Regions from separate parts of the Micromonospora sp. CMU55-4 genome, predicted to be linked through region 1. Evidence: riboswitches for the same ligand, from Rfam matches in the RefSeq annotation. Region 1 holds a riboswitch; each other region holds the start of a gene.
What was found. Region 1 has a riboswitch for cobalamin ahead of HA073_RS09155 (terpene cyclase/mutase family protein). Riboswitches for the same ligand answer to the same signal wherever they lie in the genome.

Region 1 (7,093 bases):
CAGCAACGCGTTCAGCCAGTCCTTCGCGCTGCTGGCGCTGGACCGTACGGCGGCCGGGGCGCCTCCGGCGGCGGCCGCCTGGCTGGCCGGCATCCGATGCCCGGACGGCGGCTACCCGCTGCTGCCCGCCCAACCGGTCTGCACGTCCGACGTGGACGCCACCGCGCTCGTGACGCAGGCGCTGCGCGCCGCGGACCGTCCGGCCGACGCCGCCGCCGGGCTGCGCTGGCTGGTGTCCGTTCAGCGTGCCGACGGCGGCTTCGCCAACGCGGCCGGCACACCGAACGCCAACAGCACCGGCCTCGCCGCGCAGGCCCTGCGCGACGGTCACCGGCTACCGGCCTGGGCGCGGTCCCGGGCGTTCCTCGCCGGACTCCAGGTCGGCTGCGCCGGGGCGCCCGCCGACCGGGGCGCCGTCGACTTCGACGGTGGCGGCTTCGACCCGGCCACCGCGCCCCGGGCCACCGCCCAGGCCGTCCTCGGTCTCACCGGGATCGGGTACGCCCGTCTGTCCGCCGCCGGCGCCGACCTCGGCGCACCGGTGCTCGCCTGCCCGTGAACCGCCTCGCCGCTCACCCGATCACAGGAGGACCCGTGTTCCGTCACCGTCCCACCGCCCGCACCTGGATGGCCGGCCTGCTGGCCGCCGTCGTGGCCGGCGTCGCGCTGACCGCAGTCGAACCCGCGCCCCGGTCGGCGCACGCCGCCGCCTGCGCCGGCACCTCGGGAGTCACTGTGGTCGTCGACTTCGCCGCGCTCGGCGGCGGCGTCCAGGTCGCCTGTGCGCCGGGCGATCCGGCCACCGGCCTGGCCGCGCTTCAGGCCGCCGGCTTCACCGTCACCGGCACCGCCCGCTGGGGCCTGGCCTTCGTCTGCCGGATCAACGGCAAGCCCACCGCCGCGACCGAGCCGTGCGTCAATACCCCGCCGGCCACCGCGTACTGGTCGTACTGGCACGCGTCCAGCGGCGGCTCCTGGTCCTACAGCACGTCGGGGGCGACCGGCTACAACCCCGCGCCGGGCAGCGTCGAGGGCTGGTCCTTCGGCGCCGGCGCCCCGCCGAGCATCGCCGCTCCCTGACCCGCCGGCTGCGAACGGTGTGACCAGCGGCGCACCGGGTACCGGCAGCTGCTCTGGCGTCGTCGCGCGCCCGGGCGGTACGGTGTCGGCACCCGGTGCGCCGGGCACAACTGCATACGTCCCGTGTGGGGGGAAGCCGGTTCGAAGCCGGCGCTGACCCGCAACCGTGAGCGAGAGTCCCTTTTCGCGAGCCGGAATGCCCCGCCCGGGACGAGCGGCTTCCACTGTCGAGGTCTACAGGGTGAAGTCCGGGCCGCCGAGGTCCGACCACCCCGCCCACCGCAGCACGCGGAGCGGGGTGTCCGTCTCTCGGGGTGCTTTCCGGAGGTTTCACCGACCGCTCTGCGAAAGGCACCCCTGATGCCCCTGTCCCGGCGTCTCACCACCGGTCTCGGTACAGCCACGGTGACGGCTCTCGCCGCGATCACCGGCACCCCGCCGGCCGTTGTCGCGGCACCCGCCCCGGCCCACGTCACCGCCGCCCGCGACGCCGCGTCCTGGCTGGCCGGCGAGTTCACCGACGGGGCGCTGCCCGGCCCGTTCGCCCCCGAGGACTGGGGGCTGACCATCGACGGCCTGGTCGCGCTGTCCGCCACCGGCGTCGACGCACCGACCCGGCAGGCGGCGACCGCGCAGGTCGCGACACACGTACGGTCCTACAACAGCTACGACGACTGGGGCATCGAGGGCTTCACCGACGGCGGGGCCACCGCCAAACTGCTCTACGCCGCAGCCGCCGCCGACGCGGACCCCACCGACTTCGGCGGCTACGACCTGCGGGCGGAAACCCTGTCGCTGATCGCCACGGCCGACGCCGGGCACCAGCGGGGACGGATCACCAGCCGTACCACCGCCGACAGCGGCCCGGACGCCAGCAACACCTTCGACCAGTCCTTCGCCGTGCTCGGCCTGGCCCGCAGCGGCGACCTGCCACAGGATCCGGTGGACTTCCTGATCCGGCAGCAGTGCGCGGCGGGCGGCTTCCGGCTCTACCCGGACGCCGCCGACGGGCCGTCGCCGTCCTGCGACGACCAGCCCGGCGCCACCCTCGACGTCGACTCGACCGCGATGGCCGTGCAGGCGTTGCTGGCCGCCGCCGAGGACGGCGCCACGGGCGCCGGCGACGCCGCCCGCAAGGGCGCCGACTGGCTGGTCACCCAGCAGCACGCCGACGGTTCCTTCGGCGGCTCGGGACCCACCACCGGCGCGAACTCCAACAGTACCGGCCTGGCCGGGCAGGCCCTCGCCGCCGCCGGCCGCGACGACGAGGCCGCCCGGGCGGCGACGGCCCTGGCCGCGCTGCAGCTCACCGCGGGCAACGGTGGCGCGGCCTCCGCCGACGCCGGCGCGATCGCCTACAACACCGACGGATTCACGGCTGCCGCGGCGGCCGGGATCACCGACACCGACCTGGACCAGTGGCGCCGGGCCACCGCGCAGGCCCTGCTCGGGCTGGCCCAGGTCCCGCTGGGCCGGATCGGCCTCGACCCGCCGCCCACGTCGACTCCCACCCCGACCGGCACGGCCTCGCCCACCGCGCCGTCCACGCCCTCCGCGTCTCCCACGCTCACCACGTCGCCTCCACCGACCGGCACCGCCGGCCCGACGCCGAGCGTGACCAGCCCTGCGGCGACACCCGCGCCTACGACCGCGGCGCCGGCCACCGTCGCGCCGCCGATCACGACCCCGGCCGCGTCCGGGCCGGGCGGGCTGCCGACGACCGGCGTGGCGATCGGTAGCTACCTGCTGATCGCGCTGCTGCTGATCGGTGGCGGAGTGACACTGCTCGTGCTCGGCCGACGGCGGGCGGGATGAGCCTCCGCGCCGCCCGTGGCGCGCTGGCCGTCGCCCTGGTCACCGCCTGCACCACGATCGGACCGGGCAGTCCTGCGGTGGCCGCCGGGTCGGCCGGCTACTGCCCGGACGCCTCCGGGGTCACAGTCGTGGTGGACTTCAACGAACTCGGCGGCGGGACGGTGGTGCGGTGCGCGCCGGGCGCCCAGGCCACCGGCCTCGCGGCGCTCAAGAACGCGGGCTTCCCGATCACCGGAACCCTGCGCTGGGGCGAGGGGTTCATCTGCCGGATCGACGGCAAGCCGTCGGCCGCGACGGAGAAGTGCGTCGACACCCCGCCTGCGAGCGCCTACTGGTCGTACTGGCACGCCCCGAACGGCGGCAGCTGGACGTACAGCGACAAGGGCGTGCTCAACCGCAAGCCGGCGGCCGGCAGCTTCGAGGGCTGGTCGTTCTCCCTCAACCGCAACGCCGACGACGCGCCCCGTCCCGGCGTCGCGCCGAAACGCCCCGCCCCTCCACCGCCACCGCCACCACCGCCGCCGCCCACGGGCGGTGAGCCGGCGGCGCCACCACCGGCAGGAGGAACCGTCGCACCGCCGCCGGTCGCCGGTGGCCGGCCCGGCGAGCCCACCCGGCCGGGCGGCACCTCCGGCCCGCCGGTCTCCGTCGGCCCGCCGACCTCCGCCGGCACGTCACCGACGGCCGGTACGCCGACCCTGACGGCGACGCCGGGCGCCGCCACCGGCACGGCACCGCAGGGCTCCTCCGACGAGCCGGTGGTGACGGATGTCGCCGCGTCCCGTGACGACGACGGCCTGCCACTGGGCACGATCGCCGGGGTGCTTCTGCTCGCCCTGCTCGCCACCGGCGCGCTGGTCGCGGCCCGACGACGCCGTGCCGCCGACCCGGATGACTGACGTCACGGTCACCGGGTCGCGGCCGGCCGACGCCCGTCGTCTGCCGGGCCGGTGGCCGGTGTGGTGGCTGCCCCGGGGGCTGCACCCGGGCGCATGGTGGCTGTGGGCGCTCGGCCTGGCCACCGCGGCCAGCCACACCACGAATCCGCTGCCGCTGGCCCTGCTCGTCGCCGTCGCCGGTCTGGTGGTGGTGCGTCGCCGGGGCGACGCGCCGTGGGCGTTGGCGTTCCGCATGTACGTCTGGCTCGGCGCGGTGATCGTCACGATGCGGGTGGTGTTCCGGATCGTGTTCGGCGGCGGCCAGGGCGACCACATCCTGGTCCGGCTGCCGGAGATCCCGCTGCCCGCGTGGGCGGCGGGCATCCGCCTGTTCGGACCGGTCGCCGCCGAGCAGATCCTCGGTGGCTTCTACGACGGGCTGCGGCTGGCGACGATGCTGATCTGCCTCGGTGCGGCGAACGCCCTGGCCAACCCGAAGCGGCTGCTCAAGGCCGTACCCGGAGCGCTGTACGCGATCGGCACCGCCGTCGTGGTCGCGTTGTCGGTCGCCCCGCAGCTGGTGGAGAGCGTGCTACGGGTCCGCCGGGCCCGGCGGCTGCGCGGCGCGTCCGCCCGCGGGATGAGGGCGCTGCGCGGGATCGCCCTGCCGGTGCTGGCCGACGCGTTGGACCGGTCCCTGGCCCTCGCGGCCGCGATGGACTCCCGTGGTTACGGCCGCACCGCGGCGGTGCCCGCCGGGCAGCGAACCGTCACCGGGGCGCTCGTCCTCGGCGGGCTGGTCGGCGTCTGCGCCGGCACCTACGGGCTGCTCGACACCGCCGCACCCGGCTACCTGGGGCTGCCGATGCTCCTGGCCGGACTGACCGCCGCCGTGACCGGCATGCTGCTGGCCGGTCGCCGGGTCCGCCGCAGCCGGTACCGACCGGACCGCTGGCGCCCGGCCGAGCTGCTCGTGGCCGGCTGCGGGGTGGCCGCCGCGGCACTGACCATGCTCGCCGGCTCGGTGGACCCGGAACTCCTCTACCCGCCGGTCAGCCCGCTCACCTGGCCCCAGCTGACCCCGCTGATGCTTCTCGCCGTCGGCGTCGCGGCGGCACCCGCCTGGCTGGCGCCGCCACCACCGCCGACGGTACGTGCCGGACGCCCGCCGTCGGTGGACCGGCCCATCCCCGTCACGGACGTGCCGGCAGACGGAGTGCGCGCCGCGAGGGCATCGACACCGGGAGACCGCCCATGATCACTTTCGACCGGGTCACCGTCCACTATGCCGAGGGCGGCCCGCCACCGTTGCGGGATGTGACGTTTCGCGTCGAGGAAGGTGAACTCTGCCTGGTCGCGGGCCGTACCGGCGCCGGAAAGTCGACGCTGCTGCGGGCGATCAACGGTCTCGTCCCACACTTCACCGGCGGCACCCTGCACGGCGCCGTCACCGTCGACGGCAGGGACACCCGCACGCACCCGCCGCGCGATCTCGCCGACGTCGTCGGCGTGGTCGGCCAGGACCCGTTGGCCGGCTTCGTCACCGACACCGTCGAGGAGGAACTGGCGTACGGGATGGAGCAGCTCGCCCTGCCACCCGCGGTGATGCGCAAGCGGGTGGAGGAGACGCTGGACCTGCTCGGCATCGCCGACCTGCGCGACCGGCCCCTGCGGACGCTGTCCGGCGGTCAGCAACAGCGGGTCGCCATCGGCGCGGTGCTCACGGCGCACCCCCGTGTGCTGGTGCTCGACGAACCCACCTCCGCGCTGGACCCCACCGCCGCGGAGGACGTGCTCGCCACCGTCAACCGGCTGGTGCACGACCTCGGAGTGACAGTGGTGCTGGCCGAGCACCGGCTGGAGCGCGTCCTGCAGTACGCCGACCGGCTGCTGTACCTGCCCGGCGACGGCCATGTCCACGACGGGACGCCGGCGACCGGGCTGGCCCACATCGACATCGCGCCACCCCTGATCGAGCTGGGTCGCCTCGCCGGCTGGACACCGCTGCCGTTGTCGGTCCGTGACGCCCGCCGACGGGCGTCCGACCTCCGGCACCGGCTCGCCGGCGTGGCGCCGCCGCCGGTCCCGGCGGGCGCGGACACCGGTCCCACGCTGACCGCGCGGAAGATCGTCGTACGGTATCCGGGCACCGTCGCGGTGGCCGGCGTCGACCTTGATCTGCGCGCCGGCCGGGTCGTCGCGTTGATGGGCCGCAACGGATCCGGCAAGTCCAGCCTGCTCTGGGCGGTGCAGGGCAGCGGCCCACGCCACGGCGGCACCGTCGCCGTGACCGGGCCGAAGGGCACCGTCGACCCGAAGGCCCTGCCGGCCGGTCAGGCCCGCCGGCACGTCGGCCTCGTCCCGCAGGACTCCGGTGACCTGCTCTACCTGGAGACAGTCGACGCGGAGTGCGCCCAGGCCGACCGGGAGACCGGCGTGCCGGCCGGCACCTGCCGGGCGCTGGTGGACCAGCTCGTCCCCGGACTGCCCGGTGACCGGCACCCCCGGGACCTGTCCGAGGGACAGCGGCTCGCCCTCGCACTCGCCGTGCAGCTCACCGCCGCTCCGCCGGTGGTCCTGCTCGACGAGCCGACCCGCGGCCTGGACTACCATGCCAAGCGGCAGTTCACCGCCGTCGCCCGGATGCTGGCCGGCAGCGGCCGAGCCGTGGTGGTCGCCACCCACGACGTCGAACTCGTCGCCACCCTCGCCGACCGGGTGATCGTGATGGCCGAAGGGGAGATCGTCTCCGACGGCACCACCGCAGAGGTCATGCTCGCCTCGCCGGCGTTCGCGCCGCAGGTGGCCAAGGTCCTCGCCCCCGCCCCCTGGCTGACAGTGGAACAGGTCGCCGCCGCGCTCGACGAGACCAGGGCACCGGCATGAGCGTGCTACGGGTCGCCCCGCGTACCGCCGTGGTGCTGACCCTCGCCTCGGCCGCCGCGCTGGCCACCTTCACCTGGCCGTTCTTCGTCCCCGCACACCCGGAGAGCACCGCCCGCACCGGCGAGGCGCCGCTGGTCTTCATCGTCATGCTGCCGATACTCGTAGCGCTCGTCCTCGCCGAACTCACCTCCGGCGGCATCGACAGCAAAGCCCTGGCGATGCTCGGCGTACTCGCCGCCGTCAACGCCGCCCTGCGCCCCCTGGGTGCCGGGACCGCGGGCATCGAGACCGTGTTCTTCCTGCTCGTCCTCGCCGGCCGGGTCTTCGGACCCGGGTTCGGCTTCCTGCTCGGCGCCACATCGCTGTTCGCCTCCGCCCTGCTCACCGCAGGCGTCGGGCCGTGGCTGCCGTTCCAGATGCTCTGCGCCTCGTGG
Region 2 (7,902 bases), on a different contig from region 1:
CCAGCACGCTCGCCGTGACCGCGCTGGCCGGGCTGCTGACCGCCCGGCGCAGCGGGGGACGCAGCCTGCTCGCGGTGCCGGCCGTCGCGGCCGCCGTGATCGCCGCGAAGACGCCCGGCCGGCTCGGCGGCGACCGGGGACCGCGTGCGGTGGCCGAGTCGGCGGCCTGCGCGGCGATCGAGACGCTCTTCGACGGGGCCGCGTTCGTCACCTCGCTGCGGCTCGGCCGTCCCGACCTGCTCTTCACCGGCTTCCGCGCGCCGGACGAGGCGGACTACCAGCCGGACGAGACGGACCACCGGCCGGTCGCGCCGGTGGCCACGCCGCCGGTGGCGGCCTGACGGGGGGAGTGGCAGTGCCGACGACGTACCCGCTGGCCCCCGGCCAGCAGATGATGTGGGAGTTCATGACCGCGCTCGACCCGGCCCGTCCCGGCGCCTCACGGCTCGTGGTGGTGGAGTTCCGCCGGTTGCGCGGCACGCTGCGGGTCGACGTGCTGCGGCAGGCGATGCAGGACGTGGTGGACCGGCACGACGCGCTGCGGATGCGGTTCGACCGCATCGGCGTGCAGCCCGAGGTGCGGATCCTGCCGCACGTGGAGTCGCCGCTGGAGTACGTCGACCTGTCCGGACTGCCGCCGGCCGAGCAGCAGGCCCGCGTCGAGCAGATCGCGTACGCGCACCGCAACGACGCGTTCGACCCCGGCCGGGCGCCGCTGTGGCGGGCCGCGCTGGTCCGGCTCTCCGCGACCGAGCACGTGCTCGCGCTCTGCTTCTTCCACATGGTCTCCGACGGCTGGTCGTGCCGCGTCGTGGTGGAGGACCTGTGCCACGCGTACGCGGCCCGGCTCGGCGCGGCCGACCCGCAGCCGCCGCTGGGCGTGGACCCGGCCGCGCTCGCCGCGCTCCAGGAGGCGGAGCAGTCCGGCAACGGCGTCGACGCCGCCGCCCGGGCCGCGTACTGGCGGGACCGGCTGCGGCCGGTGGAGCCGTACCAGCTCTTCCCGGCGTCGCCGCCGGCGCCGGACGTCGCGCTCAGCGCCGAGGTGGCCACCCGCTTCGCGTTCCCGCCCGAGATCACCGCGCGGCTGCGCCCGGCCGCACGGCGGGCCCGCACCAGCCCGTACGTGCTGCTGCTCGCCGCGTACCTGGTGCTGCTGTCGCGGCGGGCCGGCCGGTCCCGGGTGGTGCTGGGCACCACCACGCTGGGCCGGGAGAGCCCGCTGTCCCGGCAGCTCGTCGGGCAGTTCACCAACAACGTCTACCTGCCGGTCGACGTTGCGCCGGACGCGCCGATGAGCGCTGTGGTCGGCGCCGCGCACGCCTCGCTGGCCGGGGCCGTCGCGCACGCCACCGCGTACCACCGGCTGGCCCGGGCGGTCCGTCCCGGCTTCGCGGCGATCCGCCCCTGGCCGGACAACCACCTGTTCGACGCCTGGTTCCAGTCCGCCGCGTCGGCGTCGCCGGTGCTGCACTGCCCGGATCTGCGGGTGGAGCCGGTCGACATCACCGCCCGGGCCGCGCCCGGCACCCCGCCGCCGGTGGTCGCCGCCGACGTGCCGCCCGAATGTCTGCCCGTCTGGGTCAAGCGGGGTTCACCGATCGTCGTGGTGGACGACGACCGGGCCGGCGGCGTGGTGATCCGCAACCGGGGTGTCTTCGGCGACGACCTGGTACGCGGGCTGATCGACGACTACGTCGCGGTGGTCTCGGCGCTCGTCACCGACCCCGGCACCACACCGGAACGGGTACGCCTTCCTGACGGTGCGTGCTTCCTCGACCACGCGATCGGGTAGGAGTTCCGACGGACCGATCCCAGAGAGGTACGACGACCATGACGGACACCTCGACGAACCAGCACACGACGGAGCAGCCCGCGCCGCCGGTGCCCCGCTCGGCCGTACGGGCCCGCTGGTCGGTGGCGCTGCTCTTCGTCATCATGGGCCTGGCCATCGGCGGGTGGTCGGCCCGCGTGCCGGAGGTGCGGGACGCGGTAGGGGTCGGCAACACCGGCTGGGGCCTGGCGAACATCGCCACGAACGCGGGGGAGCTGGTCTCCCTGGTCGTGGTGGCGGTGCTGATCAGCCGCATCAACACCCGCCGGCTGGCGCTGGCCGGGGCCGCGCTGATCCTGCTCAACGCGCCGCTGCTGGCCGCGTCCACCACTGTGGTGGCGCTGGTCGGCGGGCTCGCGGTCTGGGGCTTCGCGGCGAACCTGCTGGCCACGCCGATGAACGCCCAGTCGGTCGAGGTGCAGAAGCGGTACGGGCGGCCCATCCTGTCCACGTTCCACGCGGGCTTCAGCATCGGCATGCTGGTCGGCGGCCTCTGCGGCACCGGGGCCGCGGCGATCGGGATGTCGCCGTCGGTGCAGATGGCCGTCACCAGTGTCCTGCTGGGCGCGCTGCTGATCGGCACGCACCGCTGGCTGCCCGACACGCCCCGCCAGGAGACCAAGGACGGCGAGGCGCGGCGCCGGCTGCGTGACCGGTTCACCCCGCAACTGCTGCTGCTCGCGGTGATCGCCTTCCTCGCCTCGTTCATCGAGATGGCCGGCGCCCAGTGGAGCGCGCTGTACGCGACCGAGGTGGCCGGCGCCACGGCGGTGCTCGCCGCGGCCACGTACACCTGTCTCTCGCTGGCCGCGACCGTCGCCCGGCTGTTCGGCGACCGGCTGGCCGGCCGGGTCGGGCGGATCCGCTTCGTCCGGCTGTCCGCGCTGGTCGCGACAGCCGGCGTGGCGCTGCCGGTGGCGTACCCCCATCCGGCGGCGGTGATGGCCGGGTTCGGACTGCTCGGGTTCGGCCTGGCGTGCGTGACCCCGACGGTGCTCGGCTTCGCCGGTGAGCAGCCGGGCCTCACGTCCGGCGAGGGCGTCTCCGTGGTGGCGATGGGCCAGTGGCCGGGCGCGCTGCTCGCGGCGCCGGTGATCGGCCTGCTCGCCGGCGCGCTGGACCTGCGTACCGCGTTCGTGGTGGTGGCCGTGCTGGCGCTCGCCGTGGTGGCGTTGATCGGGCGGGTGCGGGCGGCGGCGCTGCCCGGCGAGAGCCCGGCCCCGCCCCGGCCGTGACGGCCGGGGCGGGGGCGGCGGTCAGAAGTCGTCGTCGAACGTGACGCTGCCGGTCACGCCGACCTGGTACGCCGACACCCGCCGCTCGAAGAAGTTGGACAGCTCCTGCACGTCCTGCAACTCCATGAACGCGAACGGGTTGGCGCTGCCGTACATCGGGGCGATGCCGAGCACCGCCAGGCGCCGGTCGGCCACGTGCTGGAGGTACTCGCGCATGTCGGCCAGCGACATCCCCGGCACGCCCTGGCCCAGCAGGTCCGCGGCGAAGCTCACCTCGCACTCCACCGCCTCGGCCAGCATCTCCTTCACCTGCTTCTCCATCTCGGCGTCGAACAGGTCCGGTTCCTCGGCGCGTACGGTCTCCACCACGTCGAACGCGAACGCCATGTGCATCGACTCGTCCCGGAACACCCAGTTGGTGCCGGAGGCCAGCCCGTTGAGCAGGCCCCGGGACCGCAGGAAGTAGACGTAGGCGAACGCGCCGTAGAAGAACAGGCCCTCGATGCACGCGGCGAAGCAGATCAGGTTGAGCAGGAACGCCCGCCGGTCGTCGCGGGTCCGCAGCTCCCGCAGCTCGAAGATCGAGTCGATCCACCGGAAGCAGAACTCGGCCTTGCGGGCGATCGACGGGATGTTCTCCACCGCGGCGAACGCGGCGAACCGTTCCTTCTCGTCCGGCACGTACGTGTCGAGCAGGTTCAGGTAGAACTGGACGTGCACCGCCTCCTCGAACAGCTGCCGGGACAGGTAGAGCCGGCCCTCGGGCGAGTTGACGTGCTGGTAGAGGTTGAGCACCAGGTTGTTGGCGACGATCGTGTCGCCGGTGGCGAAGAACGCCACCAGCCGCGACACCAGGTGCCGTTCGGCGGGGGACAGCTTCGCCAGGTCGGCGAGGTCCGAGTGCAGGTCCACCTCCTCGACCGTCCAGGTGTTCCTGATCGCGTCCTTGAACCGGTCGAAGAAGCGCGGGTAGCGCATCGGCCGCAGGGTCAGGTCCATGCCGGGGTCGAGCAGCATGTGCCGGGTCGGTGCGGTGGTGGTCACTGGCATGCCTCGCAGCTCTCGGGGTTCTCCAGGGAACAGGCCAGCGCCTCGTCGTCGCTCACGGCGGAGACCACGCCGGGCACCGGGGCGGGCACCGGGGCGGGCACCGGGGCGACGGTGGCCTGCTGGATGCGGGTGGCGGGACGGGAACGCAGGTAGTAGGTGGTCTTCAGCCCGGCCTTCCAGGCGTACAGGTACATCGAGGACAGCTTGCCGATGGTCGGCGCGCTCAGGAACAGGTTGAGCGACTGGGACTGGTCGACGAACGGCGCCCGCGCGGCGGCCAGGTCGATCAGCGCCCGCTGCGGCAGCTCCCAGGCGGTGCGGAACAGCTCCCGCACCGGCGCGGGCAGCTCGGTGATGTCCTGCACCGAGCCCTCGGCCCGCTTGATCCGGTCGCGGACCTGCGGCGTCCACAGTCCGCGGGCCTTCAGCTCCCGCACCAGGTACGTGTTGACCTGGAGGAACTCCCCGGACATCGTCTCGCGCTTGAACAGGTTGGACACCTGCGGTTCGACGCACTCGTAGCAGCCGGCGATGGAGGCGATGGTGGCGGTCGGTGCGATCGCCACCAGCAGCGAGTTGCGCAGCCCGCCTGCGGCGATCCGCTCACGCAGCGCCGCCCACCGTCCGGCCTGCGCCGGCTCCGCGCCCCACAGGTCCGGGTGCAGGTCACCCTTCGCGGCCCGGGTCTGCGGGTACGCCGGATGCGGCCCGAACCGCTCGGCCAGCCCGGCGGAGGTCTCCAGCGCGGTCAGCAGGATCTCCTCCTGCACGCGGGTGGACAGCTCCTTCGCCTCGGGGGAGTCGAACGGCAGGCGCAGCGTGAAGAACGCGTCCTGCAACCCCATCAGGCCGAGCCCGACCGGCCGCCAGCGCGGGTTCGACGCCGCCGCCTGCTCGGCCGGGTAGTAGTTGATGTCGATCACCCGGTCGAGGAACACCACAGCGGTGCGGACCGTGGCGCGCAGCCGCTCCCAGTCCACCCCGTCGGCGGTGACGTGGGCGCCGAGGTTCACCGAGCCGAGGTTGCACACCGCCGTCTCGGCGTCGTCGTTCACCTCCAGGATCTCGGTGCACAGGTTGGACAGGTGGATCACGTTGCCCGGCTCACCGGTCTGGTTGGACAGCCGGTTCGCGGCGTCCTTGAACGTCATCCAGCCGTTGCCGGTCTGCGCGAGCGTGCGCATCATCCGCCCGTACAGGTCCCGGGCCCGTACCGTGCGGACCGCGTTCTTCTCCGCCGCCCGGTACGCGGCGTCGAACGCCTCCCCGTACAGGTCGGGCAGCTCCGGGGCGTCCGACGGATCGACGAGCGACCACTCGCCGTCGGCCTCGACCCGGCGCATGAACTCGTCCGGGATCCAGTTGGCCAGGTTGAGGTTGTGCGTACGCCGGGACTCCTCGCCGGTGTTGTCCCGCAGCTCCAGGAACTCCTCCACGTCCGGGTGCCACGGCTCCAGGTAGACGCAGGCCGCGCCCTTGCGCCGGCCACCCTGGTTGACCGCGGCCACCCCGGCGTCGAGCGTCTTGAGGAACGGCACGATGCCGTTGGACCGGCCGTTCGTGCCCCGGATCAGCGCGCCCCGGCCGCGCACCCGCGACCAGGCGATGCCGATGCCGCCGGAGAACTTCGACAGCTTCGCCACCTGGTGGTAGCGCTCGTAGATCGAGTCCAGCTCGTCGCGCGGCGAGTCGACCAGGAAGCACGACGACATCTGGGTGTGCCGGGTGCCGGAGTTGAACAGCGTGGGGGAGCTGGGCAGATAGGCCAGGCTGGACATCAGCCGGTAGAAGCCGACCGCCTCGCCCGGGGTGCGGGACAGCCCGCAGGCCACCCGTAGCAGCCAGTACTGCGGCGTCTCCACCACCAGCCGCGACTGCGGGTGCCGCAGCAGGTAGCGGTCGGCCACGGTACGCAGTCCGAAGTACTCGAACCGCCTGTCGCCGTCCGGGTCCACGGCGTCGTCGAGCTTGCGGGCGTGCCGGGCGACGAATGCGGCCGTCTCGTCGCCGATCAGCCCCAGCCCGTGCGCGTACGCGATCGACTGGCTGAAGCTCGCCACGCCCTGACCGCGGACCTCCTTGTCCACGTACGCGGCCAGCAGCCTTGCCGCCAGCTTCGAGTACTGCGGCTCCTCGCCGATCAGCTCCGCCGCGGTCTGGATCGACAGCCGGTCCAGCTCGGCGGTGGTCGCCCCGTCGTAGAGCCCGCTGATCGTCTTGGTGGCCACCCGCAGCGGGTCCACCTCGTCCAGGTCGGCGACCCAGCGTTCGACCGCCCGGACGATCTTGCCGACGTCCACCGGCTCGGTGTCGCCGTCCCGTTTGCGTACCCGCATCGCCGGCCGGCGGGCCTCGGACCCGCCGCCGGTGGCCGGCGGGCTTTCCTGCACGACAGTCATGACCTCTCCTCGCTGTCACCGTCTGGAGACGGCGGGAGACGCCAACGGGCACGGCGCGGCCGGCCCGGCTGCTGGCGTCGGTCGTCCCGCGCGACCTCCGGCCGCCGTACGCGGAGGCGCACGGCGCGCTGGCAGGTCTTCGGACTCGCGGGCCCGACCGGGGTCGCCGGTCGCCTACCGGCCGTCGCTTCCCAGGCCGGTGGCCCAGTGCTGTTGACGGCTGTCGTTCCCACTCACCGCTGCGGGGCAGTCCCGGATTTCCACCGGGTTCCCTCTTGCCTCGGCCCCGCCCCGGAGGGCTCGGCCGAACCAGCTGCGGCACCACCATATATGGCGGTGGGGGCGGTTGGGCAACACCAGATGTCGTGTCGGGCGTGTCGCATGGATCTCACTGTCCACAGTGCCTACCCCCGATGCCGGCGCTCGCCGCCGGGCGCGATACTCGGCGTATGGGGAATACCGGACGCCGCTGGGCGTGGGTGGCGGTCCTGCTCGTCGGCGTCGGGCTTCACCTGCTGGTGCTGGAGACACTGTCCGGCACCGGCACCGTCACGTTCGTACCGGCGCTGATCGTGCTCGGCGCGTGCGTCGCGCCCGCCACGTTCCTGGCCTTCGCCCAGGGGCGGCCGGCCCGCCGCCCGGTCCCCGGCTCCGTCGTCGGCGTCGCCGCGCTTCTCGGCGGCGTGGTCGGCGTGGTCGCCGCCGGCTGGCTGGAGTACGGCACGCTGCACCGCCTCGGCGTCCTGCCGATGGCGCTCGTCGGCCTGGCCGAGGAGACCGCGAAGCTGATCGTGCCGGCCGGCATCCTGCTGCTGTGGCGGCGGCACCGGTCACCGGCGCAGGGCCTGGTGATCGGCGTGGCCTCCGGCGCCGGGTTCGCCGCGCTGGAGACCATGGGGTACGCGTTCGCCGCGTTCGTCGGGTCGGAGGGCAACCTCGGCGCCGTCGAGCGGACGCTGCTGGTTCGCGGTCTCACCGCGCCCGCCGCGCACCTGGCCTGGACCGGGCTGACCGCCGCCGCGTTGTTCACGTTCGCCGCCGCGCCCGGCGGCCGGAGACTGGCGGCGTTCCTGCTCACCTTCGCCGCCGCCGTCACGCTGCACACCTGCTGGGACACGTTCGGCACGCAGCCCGCGTACGTGTTCATCGGCGGTGTGTCGCTGGGCTGGGTGCTGCTGCGCCTGCACCTGGACCGCGAGCGGCCCGCCGCCCCGCCCCGGGCGCCGGAGCGTGATCCTCACCAGCTCGCCGAGGTGGCGGGGTCGGAGCCCTCCTGATGCCGCCATCTCGGCGAGCTGGAGTCGAGCAAGCGTCAGCCGGCGGCCAGCCGGACACCGAGCGCGACGAAGGCGACAGCGCAGAGCCGGTCGACCCGCCGCGACCA
Region 3 (7,902 bases), on a different contig from region 1:
GGCGCCCACGCCGAGAGCCAGGTCCACGGTGAGCTGCACCGCGACGAACAGCGCGCCGAGCAGCACCAGCTGTGCCGCCACCGGGCCCGCGTCGGGCCGGACGAACTGCGGCAGGAACGCCACGCTGAACAGGATCATCTTCGGGTTGAGCAGGTTCGTGAGCAGCCCGCGCCGGAACGCCCGCCCGGCGCCGCCGCCGTCCGCCCCGTCCGCCGCGACGCCGGGCCGGCCCGTGCCGCGCAGCGCCCGCAGGCCCAGCACGATCAGGTACGCCGCACCGGCCCACCGGATCGCGGTGAACAGCACCGGGGACGCGGCGATCACGGTGGCGAGTCCGGCCACCACGGCGGCGACGTGCACCGCCTCCCCGGCCGCGACCCCGAGCGCCGCCACCGCCCCGGCCCGCGCGCCGTACCGGGTGGCGTTGGCGAGCACGAACATCATGTCCGGCCCGGAGGTGAGCATGAGCACCACGATCGCGGCCAGGTATCCCGCGAGCGTGGCCGCCGACAGTCCGAGCACGCCTCAGCCCTCCTCGGCGCCGTCGAGCAGCGCCCGGCGCAGCGCCAGCCGGTGTTCGCGCCGGATCTGCGCCTCCCGGTAGCGCCGCCGGTCACCGTCGGTGCCGGGCAGCAGCGGCGGCACCGGCCGGGGCTGGCCCTCGTCGTCCACGGCCACCATCACCAGGTGCGCGGTCGCCACGTCCACCGGCGGCACCGCGCGGTCCCAGCGGTCCGCGCTGACCTTCACGGCCACCTCCATCGAGCTGCGGCCGGCCCAGGTGATCCGGGCGTCCACGTGCACCACGTCACCGACGCGGACAGCGCGCAGGAAGGCCGTCTCGTCGATGGCGGCGGTGACGGCCGGTCCGTCGGAGTGGCGGGCGGCGACCACCCCGGCGACCGAGTCGATCAGGTTGAGGATCCGGCCGCCGTGCACCGTGCCCATCAGGTTGGTGTGGTGCTGGTCCATGATCTGCGACAGGGTCAGGTGCGACGCCGACGGTGGTCGGCCGGTGAGGGTGATGGCATCGGTCACGGTGCGGTTCCGTCCTCGCAGAAGCGGACCGCCGACCGGACGGGGGAGTTGCACGTCGAGGCACGCCGACGGCTCCCGCCCGGCGTGTCACCCGCCCGACCCACCCGCGAGGTCGACGGCAGCGCGCACCGGTGGTACGCGCGACGCGGGCAGGTCTTCGGACTCGCGGGCCCGACCGGGGTCGCCGGTCGCCTACCGGCCGTCGCTTCCCAGGCCGGTGGCCCAGTGCTGTTGACGGCTGTCGTTCCCACTCACCGCTGCGGGGCAGTCCCGGACTTCCACCGGGTTCCCTCTTACGACACCCGGCCGTCGCCGACCGGGTGAACCAGCGCTCCCGGCAGCCTAACCCAGCCCCGACCCGCCCTCGCCGCGACCCGCGTTCCGCCCTTCGGCGCACTGCCCCCGGCCGTCCCACAGGCGCGCAGGCTCCGGCACACCCGGTGCCGCCCCGCATGCGCCGTCCGCATGGCGGGACGTCTCTCCCGCTCATCAGGAAGCCGGGCGGACCCGCGTCAGCGGGCGACGGGTCAGGAGGCGCGGCGGCGTCGAAGCAGTAGCGCGGTCACGCCGGCTGCCGCCACCGCGGCGACCGCTCCGCCGACCAGGATTCCCACCGGCAGACCGCCGTCGTCGGCGCCCGTCGAGGCGTCGGCACTCGCCGGAGACGCGTCCGCGCCTGCCGCAGCGCCCGCCGAGACGTCCGCGGAGGCGGCCGGCGAGGGAGTGGCCGGTGACGGGGCGGCCGCCGGGGGAGCGGCCGGGTCGGCGACGGTGAAGCGGTACGAGCCCTGGACCGGGTGGCCGTCGCGCGAGACCACGCGGTAGGCGACGGTGTAGGTGCCGTTGGCCAGCGGCTCCTCGATCGTCACCGTGCCCGTCGCGCCGTCCACGGCGGGCGCGCTCGCGGGCACCTGACGGTCGGTGGAGTCGCGCAGCGTGATGGTGGTGAAGGCCGGGTTGAGCCGTTGCAGGAACCGCAGCGTCACCTGCGTCGGCGCGGTGGTGAGCCGGGCGTCGCGGGCCGGCGTGGCCTCCTGCAGCGAGTTGTGCGCCGCCGCGGGCGTGGCCGGGACCAGCAGCAGCGCCGCGGTGAACAGCGCGGCGAGGAGTGCGGAGACGGTACGGGTACGCATGACGCGCCTTCCTGGTCGTGGTCAGCGTCGTGGTCAGCCGAGCAGTTGCTGGCCGATCCAGCCGCCCTCGGGGCAGCCGGGCGGTACGGCGAACACGGCGGAGCCGATCGGGGTGGTCCACTCGTTGAGCAGGTCCCGTTCGGCCAGCCGCCGCTGGATGGGCAGGAACTGCCGGGCGATGTCGGCCTGGTACGCGGCGAAGACGAGCCCGCTGTCCGCGTGTCCCTCGGCGGTCGGCGCGCCGTCGTAGTTGTAGGGCCGGCGCAGGATCTTCTGCCGGTCGTCGGTGACGCGGGCCCGGGTCAGGTGCGAGAAGTCCGGGATCACGGTGAGCCCGTCCGGTCCGAGCGCGGCGAAGTCGGGCTCGTCGTGCTCCGCCTCGCCGGTCAGCGGCGCGCCGGTGTCGAGGCGCCGGCCCACCGCGAGTTCCCGGTCGGCGCGGCCGAGCAGGTCCCACGTCTCCAGGTTCATGCTGATCCGGCGCACCACCAGGGTGGTGGAGTCGCGCAGCCAGTCCGGCCCGTCGGTCACCCAGACGGCGGTGTCCGCCGACACGCCGGGCTTCGGGTTGGCGGTGCCGTCGAGCTGGCCGAACAGGTTGCGCTGGGTGCGTCCGGGCTCGGCGCCGGCGGCCCGGCGGAAGCCCTGCTGCACCCAGCGGACGGTGGCGAACGGGCGGCTGTCCTTGGTCAGGACCCGTTGGGCGTGCGCGACGGTGAGCGGGTCGTCGGCGCAGATCTGCAGCAGCAGGTCGCCGCCGGACCAGCGGGGCTGCAACCGGTCGATCCGGAACGCCGGCAGGTCGGCCACCGACGTGGGGCGGCGGTCGTCGAGCCCGGCGGCGTAGAGCCCGGGGCCGAAGCCGAACGTGACTGTCAGCCGGGCCGGCAGCAGGCCCAGTTCCGGCTCGGTGTCGGCCAGCGCCGGGCGACCCTGGGTGAGCCGGGCGGCGTCGTCGGAGAGCAGTCGCAGCATCCGCCCGAGCGCGGCCCGGTCCGTGTCCGGGCGCAGCGTGTACGCGACGAACGCGGCGTGCGCCTGGGGCTCGGTGGTGACACCGGACTGGCGCGCGCCGTGGAACGGCTCGACAGCGCTGCCGACCTGGGCCACCGGGACGGCGTCGTCGGGGCGTACCCCGTGGGAACGGAGGGCGGCGAGGGCACCCGCGCCGGCCAGCGCGCCCCCGGCGGCCGCCGCGCCGCCGGTGAGCAGGCCGCGCCGGCTGACCCGGCGCGCGGGCGCGCCGGTTCCGGTCATGACGCGGGGCTCGCGCCGTGTCCGGGCGCGTACGTCTCCTGGGCGCCGGTGAACGGCTTGGCCACCGCGGTGAACGTCTGGGTGCGCCCGTCGGCGAAGGTGAGCGTGACGTCGAGCTGGTCGCCGGGGCGCACCGGGCGGGTCAGGTCCATCAGCATGAGATGGTCGCCACCGGGCTCCAGCGCGGCCTGGGCTCCGGCGGCGACCACGACGCCGCCCTGCTTCTGCCGCATCGCCATCTTCCCGTCGGTCATGGCCATCTCGTGGATCTCGGCCCGGGACACGTCGGTGGTCACCCCGGTGATCGTGACGTCGGCGTCGCCGTCGTTGACGAGCGTGGCGAACGCGGCGGTCATGCCCTTGTCGGCGGCCTTCACCCACGGGTCGCGGATCGTCAGCACGCCCGCTGCCGCGCTCGCCGGGGGCGAGGCGGGCGCCGACGCCGACGGCGCGGTTGTGGGCGTGGCGTCGGCGGAGCCGCAGGCGGCGACGGACGCGGCCAGGACGGCGGCGCCGATCAGGGCCGCCGTGCGTGGGAAGCGTCGGCTGGTGGTGCTGGGCATGCGGTCGTCCCCTCGAAGATCCGGTGTTCGTACCGTTGGTCGGGGCGGCGCCGCGGATAGTTCCGGCCCGGGGAGTCGGTCGCGTCACATGCACCCGGGCTCACCGCGACCGGGGACCGGGGAGCGCCCGGAAGGCATAATGGTTCCGGGTGTCACGTGGCGCGCCGGGCGCGGCCGTGGCCGGAGAGGGCGCCCGGACGAGGGAGGCGGACGGTGACGGCGACGACCGGGGCGACCCGCAACACCCGGCAGCGCGCCGAGGTGCTGGCGCTGCTGCGGGAGCTGGACGGCTTCCACAGCGCGCAGCAGTTGCACCAGATGCTCGTGCAGCGGCAGGCGAAGGTGGGTCTGACCACCGTCTACCGGACGTTGCAGCTGCTCGTCGACAACGGCGAGATCGACTCGGCGCGGCTGCCCGGCGGCGAGCACCTCTACCGGCGGTGCAGCCAGAGCCGCCATCACCACCACCTGGTCTGCCGCCGCTGCGGCCGTGCGGTGGAGGTGGCCGGCCCGGCCGTGGAGCGGTGGGCCGACCAGGTCGCCGCGCAGCACGGTTTCACCGACGTCGGGCACACCCTGGAGATCTTCGGCACCTGCGACCGCTGCGCCGCCTGAGCCACCGCCGCGGGCGGGCGGTGACCCGCCCGCGCCGGGCCGCCGGTCAGCAGTTGCGCAGCGCCGGTGACTGGTTCAGCAACTGGCCGCGGCTGGAGGTGAACCGGCGGTACGCCTCGGAGCCGGCCGCGCCGGGGCGGAAGGCTGCCACCCGGTGGCAGTTCTGGAACGCCAGCGTGATCCCGAAGTGCCGCTCCAGCCCGGCGCGGATCGCGTCGCTGGCCATCGCGCGCAGCAGTTGCCCGCGCTCGGCGTCGCCGGGCGGCGGCACGACGTTGTCGGCGAACTCGGCGTCGGTCGCGGCGAGGTCGGCGGCGACCCGGCTGACCGTCTCCCAGGCGTACGGCAGGGAGTCGCGGACACAGGCGACGAACGCCTCCTCGTCGACGGGACCGGTCTCGGCGGCGTGCAGCAGGGCGGGCGGAACGGTGAGCGACATGGGTCCTCCGGCAGCTCTAACGAACACGGTTTCCATTACCATCTGAGCACACCATGTCGCCGGACGACCGTCAAGGACCGGCGCACGCGAAACGGCGGACGGACCCGAAGGCCCGTCCGCCGTGTGACGTCGCGGAACGTGTCAGCGCAGGTGCGCCTCGATCGCCTCGATGACCCGGGGCCGCAGCTCGGCGGCGCGGATCACCGCGTCGACCGAGCCGACCTCGACCGCCCGCTGGATGCTGTGCACCCGGTCGAACTCGGCGGCCACCTCGCCCAGCTTCTCCGCCCGCACCGACCCGCGCAGCTCGTCCAGCTCCGCGCTGAGCGTGGCCCGCTCGGTACCGGTGGCGGACGCCACCCGGCCCTCCAGCTCGCGTACCCGGGAATCGGCCGCGGTGCGGGCGGCGACCTCACCGGCGAACACCACGGCGGCGGCCGGCGCGCCACCGAGCACCGAGGCGAACGACCCCTCGATCGCCAGCACCGTCATGTCCGGGTTGAGCGCCTTGGAGAAGACCACGAACGCGCCGCCGTGATAGCGCGAGATCACGCAGAACACGATCGGGCCGCGGAAGTTGACGATCGCCCGGCCGATCTCCGCGCCGTACTCCAACTGGAGCTTGCGCATCGACTCGGGTGAGCCGTCGAAGCCGGACAGGTTCGCCAGCACGACCAGCGGCCGGTTGCCGCTGGCCGCGTTGATCGCCCGCGCGGCCTTCTTCGAGGAGCGCGGGAACAGCGTGCCCGCGGTGTAGGTGTCCGGGCCGTCGGTGGGCGGGAAGCCGTGCCGGGGCACCGACCGCGACTCGATGCCGAGCAGGCACACCGGGATGCCGCCCAGGTGCACGTCCTGCACCACAGCGGTCTCCGCGTCGGCCATGCCCGCCCACCGCTCCAGCACCGGATGGTCCTGGTCGGCGAGGGCCCGCATGACGGTACGGATGTCGAACGGCTTCTTGCGGTCCGGGTTCGCGGTGGCGGAGAAGATCTCGCCCACCGTGGCGAAGTCGCTGCCGGCCACCGCGTGCGGGTAGCCGCAGATGTCCCGGTCCACCGGGTCCATGGTGACGGCCCGGCGCGGCGCGTGCTCGCCCGGCACGACGTACGTGTGGTCGTAGTGCGCCATCAGCACGTCCCGCGCGCCCGGCAGGTCCGGCGCCCAGTACTGCGCCTGCCCGTTCGGGCCCATCACCCGGTCGTAGCCGCCGATGCCGAAGTTGTCCTCGGCGGACACGCCGCCGGAGAAGTCCAGCGACTGCTTGCCGGTGAGCACCATCGCCGAGTCGGGCGTCATGACCAGCACGCCCTTGGTGTGCATGAGCATCGTCGCCTCGGCGTTCCAGTACGGCTGGGCGCCGACGTTGATGCCCGCGACCACGATGTTGATCTCGCCGCCGTCCTGGGTGAACTCGACGATCCGCTTCAGCGCCGCGGCCACCCAGTCCATGTTCTCGGTGCCGGAGGTCATCGAGATCCGGGCGCCGGCGCTCAGCGCGTACCACTCCAGCGGCACGCCCATCCGCTGCGCCAGGTCCAGCGCGGCGATCACCCGCCGGCACTCCGGCTCGGACAGCGCGCCCAGCGACTTGGTCGGATCGCCGAGCAGCACCACCCGGGTCACGCCCTGCGGGTGGCGGGGCGTCGGCGTGGTGACCACGCCGGCCACGATCGCCGCGCTGTTGCGGCCCTTGGGCCGGTCCACCGGCACCAGCTGGTGGTCCGCGTCCAGGTCGTGCTCGACGAAGTCGCCCAGCAGCCCGGTCAGCTCGTACGGGTAGACGGTGTTGCGGCTGGCCGCCCGCAGCACCTTCAGCCGGTACTCGTCCAGCGGCTCGACCGGCTCGCTCGGCGGCTCACCCACGTCGAGCCGGGCGTGCCCGGTGACGTCGAAGGTGATCCGCACGCCGACCTTGGTCAGCTCGCCGGTACGGCGGTCGCGCTGGCGCGCGATGAACAGGATCTCCTCCAGCTCCGCGCCCACCGTGGTGGGGCGTACCCGGCCGGCGATCAGCTCCATCTCCTCGCGGGTCAGCTCGCTGGGCGGCCACACGTAGATGACGATCCGGTTGGTCGGGAACCGCGACTTCGACGGCCGCCGCGACTGCGCCCGGCGAATCGAGTCGATGCAGGCCGCCACCGTGTCCTCGGTGGTGGGCAGCGACACCAGGCGGCCGTCCTGCTCCCGCAGCCCGGTCAGGTCGCGTACCTGCGCGAACGCGACCAGCCGCTGGTCGGACGGGTTCTGCCGGGCCACCGCCTGGAACAGGTAGACCTCCTCGTCCAGCGACGGCAGGCGGGTCAGGTCGAACTCGCGCAGCCGCTCCAGCTGCATCCGCTGCGCGATGTGCGGGTGCAGGCCGCGGATCAGGCGCTCCTCGGCCATCCCGTTTTCGCCGGGCCGGAACGTGAAGTGGTGGTGCATCACCGCGCCGCCGCGCCCGGCGACGGTGGTGGTGATCCGGCGTACCGCCGCCGGCAGCGGGTGCGCGTTCAGCACGTCGAGCAGCGCGGCGGCGGTGGCGTCGAAGTCCTCGGGCTGGTTCTCCCAGGACAGGTAGACGTCCGCGTCGACGGCGTCGCGGTCGCCGGCCACCTCGGCCAGTCCGCGCAGCGCGTCGCCGAGCGCGTCGAACCGCACCGCCGCCGACACGACGCTCGAACCGTCCCGCCCGGCCACCACGAACGTGCAGCCACCGGTGGCCCGGGTGGTGACCTCGGTGAGCGCCTTGTTGCCGTAGTAGCGGCGGGTCAGCACCTCCAGCATCGTCGCGTTGTCCAGGTCGTCGCGGACCAGGCGCTGGCCGAGCAGCCGGACCAGCGGCTCGGTGCTGCGTACCATCTCGGCGACCCGGTCG

Region 2: it holds a riboswitch for cobalamin, as region 1 does, so the genes downstream of both, HA073_RS07595 (ribonucleoside-diphosphate reductase subunit alpha) here and HA073_RS09155 (terpene cyclase/mutase family protein) in region 1, are expected to answer to the same signal.
Region 3: it holds a riboswitch for cobalamin, as region 1 does, so the genes downstream of both, HA073_RS07580 (acyl-CoA thioesterase) here and HA073_RS09155 (terpene cyclase/mutase family protein) in region 1, are expected to answer to the same signal.

Annotation. Positions count from the first base shown of each region.
Region 1 is NZ_JAAOLH010000004.1:147,064-154,156, forward strand. Features, by position in the region: gene HA073_RS09145 (peptidase) at 1-559, shown strand, start outside; gene HA073_RS09150 (hypothetical protein) at 628-1,080, shown strand; cobalamin riboswitch at 1,166-1,304, shown strand; gene HA073_RS09155 (terpene cyclase/mutase family protein) at 1,441-2,895, shown strand; gene HA073_RS09160 (hypothetical protein) at 2,892-3,794, shown strand; gene HA073_RS09165 (CbiQ family ECF transporter T component) at 3,787-5,031, shown strand; gene HA073_RS09170 (ABC transporter ATP-binding protein) at 5,028-6,659, shown strand; gene HA073_RS09175 (ECF transporter S component) at 6,656-7,093, shown strand, end outside.
Region 2 is NZ_JAAOLH010000003.1:309,999-317,900, reverse strand. Features, by position in the region: gene HA073_RS07615 (glycosyltransferase) at 1-341, shown strand, start outside; gene HA073_RS07610 (condensation domain-containing protein) at 356-1,795, shown strand; gene HA073_RS07605 (MFS transporter) at 1,834-3,069, shown strand; gene HA073_RS07600 (ribonucleotide-diphosphate reductase subunit beta) at 3,091-4,119, opposite strand; gene HA073_RS07595 (ribonucleoside-diphosphate reductase subunit alpha) at 4,110-6,518, opposite strand; cobalamin riboswitch at 6,631-6,847, opposite strand; gene HA073_RS07590 (PrsW family glutamic-type intramembrane protease) at 6,968-7,795, shown strand; gene HA073_RS07585 (LysE family translocator) at 7,831-7,902, opposite strand, start outside.
Region 3 is NZ_JAAOLH010000003.1:302,064-309,965, reverse strand. Features, by position in the region: gene HA073_RS07585 (LysE family translocator) at 1-522, opposite strand, end outside; gene HA073_RS07580 (acyl-CoA thioesterase) at 526-1,038, opposite strand; cobalamin riboswitch at 1,169-1,370, opposite strand; gene HA073_RS07575 (copper resistance CopC family protein) at 1,566-2,171, opposite strand; gene HA073_RS07570 (Dyp-type peroxidase) at 2,205-3,428, opposite strand; gene HA073_RS07565 (copper chaperone PCu(A)C) at 3,425-3,991, opposite strand; gene HA073_RS07560 (Fur family transcriptional regulator) at 4,205-4,606, shown strand; gene HA073_RS07555 (SCO5389 family protein) at 4,653-5,045, opposite strand; gene HA073_RS07550 (carboxyl transferase domain-containing protein) at 5,187-7,902, opposite strand, start outside.